Defluviitalea raffinosedens: one gene and its partner. The protein of the gene in region 1 interacts with the protein of each later gene in a pairwise test. Links are inferred from orthologs where the notes say so. Each region holds a gene or a part of one and is shown in the gene's direction. Other genes may lie near its edges.

The links.
Region 2: the proteins of lysA (region 1) and yycF interact in binary tests that used the Escherichia coli proteins (3 or more experiments, as listed by UniProt). The link is inferred for Defluviitalea raffinosedens from one-to-one orthologs.

The regions. Positions count from the first base shown.
Region 1 is NZ_JAFBEP010000023.1:16-3,213, reverse strand. What follows is about bases 202-3,062. They hold lysA (diaminopimelate decarboxylase), read left to right. Parts: upstream 202-934; coding sequence 935-2,191; downstream 2,192-3,062. Other genes in these bases: JOD07_RS13140 (AAA family ATPase), read right to left, coding at 202-631. Also shown: more of JOD07_RS13140, read right to left, coding at 1-201. UniProt on the Escherichia coli protein: Specifically catalyzes the decarboxylation of meso-diaminopimelate (meso-DAP) to L-lysine. Is not active against the DD- or LL-isomers of diaminopimelate.
Region 2 is NZ_JAFBEP010000003.1:101,359-104,594, reverse strand. Bases 147-3,045 are described here. They hold yycF (response regulator YycF), read left to right. Parts: upstream 147-1,196; coding sequence 1,197-1,895; downstream 1,896-3,045. Other genes in these bases: JOD07_RS03710 (ATP-binding protein), read left to right, coding at 1,908-3,045; JOD07_RS03720 (peptidoglycan DD-metalloendopeptidase family protein), read left to right, coding at 147-1,080. Outside these bases: more of JOD07_RS03720, read left to right, coding at 1-146; more of JOD07_RS03710, read left to right, coding at 3,046-3,236. UniProt on the Escherichia coli protein: Response regulator member of the two-component regulatory system CpxA/CpxR which responds to envelope stress response by activating expression of downstream genes including cpxP, degP, dsbA and ppiA.

The DNA.
Region 1 (3,198 bases):
CATCACCATTAGCCATATCAGCTAAAAATTCCAATGCTTCGTCAGTAATATCTGCATTGAAACTACCCAGCCCTTTTTTCTCATCTTTCAATGCTCTAAGAATTAAATTTTTAATATTTTGCTGAGATAAAGGTTTAAGCTCAAATATTCTTGACCTGGATACCAATGCCTTATTCACTTCGAAATAAGGGTTTTCTGTTGTTGCTCCAATAAGAATAATTGTTCCATCTTCCACATGGGGAAGCAAAGCATCCTGCTGTGCCTTATTAAAGCGATGAATTTCATCTATAAACAGAATTGTTTTTTTGGCAGTCATGCCTAATCGAGTCTTTGCTTCTTCCACTACTTCAGTAATTTCTTTTTTTCCCGATGTAGTTGCATTCAGTTGACAAAATTCAGATTTTGTAGTATTTGCAATGATTTTTGCCAGAGTCGTCTTACCAGTTCCGGGAGGACCGTAAAAAATAATTGAACTTAATTGATCAGCCTTAATTGCCCTATAAAGAAGTTTGTCCTTTCCTATAATATGTTCTTGCCCCTCAAACTCCTCCAAAGTTGCAGGTCTCATCCTTGCCGCTAAAGGAGATTCATTTTTCATTGTTTTTTGTCGGGTATATTCAAAAATATCCAAATTTCTTCACTCCTAATAGTGTTTCAATCTTCTATTATCTCGTATTATGTATTATATAATAAAAAAAGAAAATGTACTATAAGAAAGAATCCAGATTATCCTTGTAATAAAAAAGTATGTCAAAAAGAATTCTATATGATGAATTACCAATATATTTTCTTGCAATTGTAACAAAAATCTATAAATTGCATCGAAATACTTGACAACTATTATCAAAAATAATATAGTCTTAAAATACGAGTAATTTGTTTAAAGCCGCATAAAACATATACAGCTAAAAGATTTTTTGAAAGGAGTTTTAAAATGCAGTATGTATATTCAAATGTAACGCAAAGCCTTAATTTTTTCGGCAATTCTGATCCATTTGAATTAATAGAAGAATATGGAAGTCCTTTATATGTTTATAATGAGCGAATTTTTCGTGAACGTTGCAGAGAAATGAAAAACCTCGTATCTTATCCTAATTTTTCTGTTAACTATTCCGTTAAGGCAAATAGTAATTTACAACTCCTAAAAATTGCTCTTGAAGAAGGTTTAAATGTAGACGCCATGTCACCGGGAGAGATATTTTTAGAATTACAGGCAGGATTTAAACCCGAGCAAATATTGTTCATAAGCAATAATGTATCCGCAGATGAAATGAAGTTTGCCATTGACAGAAAGATTACTGTAAGTGTAGATTCCCTTTCTCAATTAGAGCTATTTGGAAAAATCAATCCTGGTGGCTCTGTTGCGATTCGCTTCAATCCTGGTGTAGGCGCAGGTCACCATAAAAAAGTAATCACAGGAGGAAAAGAAACAAAATTCGGTGTTGATCCAAATTTCATTCCTCAAGTGAAAGAAATTCTTAAAAAATATAATCTTAAATTGGTAGGAATCAATCAGCACATAGGTTCATTATTTATGGAAGGATCTGCATATATACAAGGAATAAAATCTATCTTATCTTTAGCTGAAAACTTTGAAGATCTTGAGTTTGTTGATTTAGGTGGAGGATTTGGTATTCCTTATCACAAACAAGAAAATGAAGCGCGTTTAGATTTATCCTCCCTGGGAAAAGAACTGGATTCGATTTTAAATGAATGGGTAAAATCCTATGGAAAGAATATTACCTTTAAAATTGAACCCGGTCGATATATTTCAGCTGAATGCGGTGTTCTATTAGGAACAGTTCATGCTATTAAAATAAATTATGACAACAAATATGTCGGAACAGACTTAGGATTTAATGTCTTGCAAAGGCCAATTATGTATGATTCTCACCATGACATAGAAATTTATAGAAATTCTGATCTTCCATCAACTAAAAAAGAACCTGTAATTATCGTAGGAAATATTTGTGAAAGTGGAGATATCATTGCAAAAAACAGATTACTTCCAGAAATTTTTGAAGGAGATTTATTAGGCGTTTTAGACGCAGGCGCTTATGGCCATGTAATGAGCTCAAATTATAATAATCGCCTTCGTCCTGCCGAGGTTCTCATCAAAGAAAACGGAGACCATATATTAATCCGAAGAAGAGATACTTTGGAAGATTTAATTCGCTGCTATAATGTCTAAAAGTAAAAGCCAGGCACTACAGTTTACAGTCAATACTGCAAACTTAGTATCTGGCTTTTTCTATATATTGATATTCAAATGTAACCGGAAGGCTTTTTATTGTATATCAAATTCGAAGGAATTTCCTATGTAATAAAAAAGCACCTTTTTAGGTGCTCTGGCTGGGTAGGAAGGATTCGAACCTTCGCATGCAGGAGTCAAAGTCCTGTGCCTTACCGCTTGGCGACTACCCAATGTTAAATTTTGAATTGTAAAGCGCGAGACGGGATTCGAACCCGCGACCCTCGCCTTGGCAAGGCGATGCTCCACCACTGAGCCACTCGCGCATTTTTTAAAATATGAGCTACCCGGGACTCGAACCCGGGACACCTGGATTAAAAGTCCAGTGCTCTACCGACTGAGCTAGTAGCCCCCATTACCAAATAATTAATCAGGGTGGATAGTGGGACTCGAACCCACGGCCTCCAGAGCCACAATCTGGCGCTCTAACCAACTGAGCTATATCCACCATATAAGCGTGCCTGCAGGGATTCGAACCCCGGACACGTGGCTTAGAAGGCCACTGCTCTATCCTGCTGAGCTACAGGCACATACTTAAAGGTAATATATGTAATATATACTTTGAATCGGGGTGACAGGATTCGAACCTGCGACCTCTTGATCCCAAATCAAGCGCTCTAGCCAAGCTGAGCCACACCCCGTTAATTTCGGCAGCCACCTACTCTCCCAGGCAGTCTCCCGCCAAGTACCATCAGCCGTCTATGGCTTAACCGTCATGTTCGGTATGGGTATGGGTGTTTCCCATAGACGCATCGCCACCGAAAATCATATATTCATGACCCATAGGGGACTCGAACCCCTGTTACCGCCGTGAAAGGGCGGTGTCTTAACCGCTTGACCAATGGGCCATATTATACCTTCAAAACCAAACACTGTCTGCTAAAGCTTTCTTAGGTCAAGCCCTCGACCTATTAGTACTTATCAGCTCAACATGTTACCATGCTTTC
Region 2 (3,236 bases), on another replicon or contig:
GAAATAATGGATAAAGAAAAATTAATCGATGAAATCAAAAAGAATATTACATATGATATAGGATGTTACGCTATAAAAGTTGACGGTAAAGTTCAGGCGGTACTTAAAGATGAGAAAGAAGCTCAGGAGGTTCTTGATGCAGTCAAAAAAGCGTATATCAAAGAAGGCACAGAAGTGGTAGAAGCGTCCTTTGTAGAAGAAGTGGAGATAGGGCCTTTGTTTGTGGAGTCCTTAGACATGATTCTAACTAAAGAAGAAGCAGTTTCGGCTTTAACCAAAAGTACAGAACAGCAAAAAACCTATACGATACAAGAGGGAGATACGCTATGGTCCATCTCCATGAGATATGACATGACTGTAGAAGATTTGCTAAAAGCAAATCCCGATTTAGAAGAAGACAGCCTTCTTCAAATCGGCCAGGAAATCAGTTTAGTGATCCCAAAACCTGTGATTTCTGTCATGACTAAAGAAAAATTTACTTATACAGAACCTATTGAGAAGCCAGTGATTTATAAAAAAGATGATACCCAATATAAAACTTATTTAAAGGTAGAGCAGCATGGAGAAGAGGGAGAAAAAGAAATCACTGCTTACAAAGTGCGAATCAACGGCTATGAAGAAGGAAGAGAAATCATATCCGAAAAAGTGATCAGAGAGCCTAAAGAAGCTATTTTGATCGTTGGAACCCAAACACCTCCCCCAAAAAGTGCAACTGGTTCATTTAAGATGCCGGTATCGGGAACATTATCCTCACCTTTTGGTTCTCGCTGGGGAACATTCCATGCAGGTATAGATTTGGCTGCTCCGATAGGGACCCCTGTTTATGCAGCGGATGGAGGAGTCGTAGTAGAAGCAGGATGGCATGGAGGATACGGATATCTTGTAAGAATAGATCATGGCAACGGATTTGAAACCTATTATGGTCATACAAGTAAAATATATGTTACTGTAGGACAAAAGGTAGCAAAAGGAGAAAAGATCGCAGCAGTTGGAAGTACGGGAAATAGTACCGGTTCTCATCTTCATTTTGAAATACGAAAAGACGGAACTGCTAAAAATCCGTATAATTATTTAAAATAATAGAAGATTTATATTTATGGGCGAACAATGTTCGCCTTTTTTGTTAATAACGTATTTTACATAAAAGCATATTTTTGGTACAATGAAATCAAGCGATGTGAGAAGAGGTGGGGAATATGAATCAAAAAATTTTAGTGGTAGATGATGAAAAGAATATTGCGGATATTATAAAATTCAACCTGAAAAAAGAAGGTTATGAAGTGCTTACAGCTTATGACGGGGAGCAAGCCCTTGACATCATATTCAGTAAAGATCCGGATTTAATTTTATTGGATATTATGATGCCAAAAATAGACGGCTTTCAGGTATGCAGAAAAGTAAGAGAAAAAAAAGATACACCCATTGTCATGCTGACAGCCAGAGCAGAAGAAGTGGATAAGGTTTTGGGCTTAGAGTTGGGAGCAGACGATTATGTAACAAAGCCCTTTAGCGTAAGAGAACTGATGGCAAGGGTAAAGGCAAATCTAAGAAGGGTAGCAGCAGCTGAAAAAGAATCCAAAGGAGAAAATAATAAAAGTATTATTACTTATGACAATTTAGCCATCAACTTAGATAAGTATGAAGTAACTAAAAACGGAAAAGTTATTGAACTGACGCTTAGAGAGTTTGAACTTCTAAAATTCCTGGCCTTAAGCCGGGGACAGGTGTTCTCAAGAGAAACCCTTTTAGAAAAAGTATGGGGATATGAGTATTACGGAGATATTCGTACCGTAGATGTAACTGTACGAAGACTCAGAGAAAAAATAGAAGACGATCCCAGTCATGCCCAGTATATATTAACCAAACGAGGCATTGGGTATTATTTTAAGGGGTAGAGTGATATACATATGAAAAGTATTCAGTGGAGGTTGGTTTTTATCTACCTCACTTTGGTTTTAATCGTAATGATTTCCAGCGGTACTTTTATTCTCTGGCAAATTCAGCATCATGAATACAGTAAAATTAATAATGAGCTCAGTGATATGGCAGATATGATCAAGAATGCTATTATATCGGAAGACGGTTCTATACAGTCCGGGTGGAAAGATTTGAGTTGGTTTTGGGACGGCAGTTTTGGGAATAAGAAGATTTATATTCTGGATTCCGAAGGCAATATTGTTATAGGAGAAGGAGACCAGGAGCAGTGGAATACAAGGGTTGTATACCAGGCGATCGTTAACAAAGAACCTTCCATGGGAAATCCTATTCTAATTCTGGAACGGGGATACGCAAGAGAGTATATTGATTATGCTTATCCTTTAGTACTGCCCAATAACCAGGTTCAATATATTATTTATATAAGAGCATCTGCCCAGGAAATAGCAGAAAACATTGCCAAAATCACAAATATTATTCTGGTAGCATCCATCTGGGCTTTATGTATTACCATGATTTTTGGCTTTTACTTTGCCAAGACTCTGACAGGACCGATTAAAATACTGACTGCAAAGGCAAAAGAAATGGCAGAAGGGTATCTGGACCACAAGATTGAAGTGAAGTCCAGTGACGAAATTGGTCAGCTTACAAGAAGTTTTAATCATATGGCAGAGGAATTGAGTCAAATGATTTTAGCCATGTCCAGTGAAAAGAATAAGCTGGAAACAGTCATCACCCATATGGCAGATGGGATTTTGGCTTTTGACAGAAAAGGTATGCTCATTCACGCTAATCCTGCAGCTTATGAAATGCTAAGGACCAGCGGAGAGGAAAAGTATTTTTATGATATTTTTAAAAGTGCCGGAATAGAGCTTCACTTTAATGATTTTTTAAAAATGAAGCCAAACTCAATAAAACAGCATATTATGATGATAGGAGATAAATACATTAATGGCTGTTTTGCGGTTTATGGAAGGGAAAAAGGAGAGGCAGAAGGGGTCATATTGGTACTTCAGGATGTAACAGAGCAAAAAGAACTGGAAGAAATGAGAAAGGAATTTGTCGCCAATGTATCCCATGAACTTAGGACCCCTCTTACAACCGTAAAAAGCTATACAGAAACCCTCTTAGACGGAGTTTTGGAAGAAAAAGAGCTGGCGGTATCTTTTCTTCAGGTGATCAATCATGAAGCGGACAGAATGACTGCTCTGGTGCAAGACTTACTTGAATTATCCAGATTAGACAATAAGCAAGTTAAATTTAACATAAGAACCGTCAATCTGGCCCAATTGGTTGCAGAA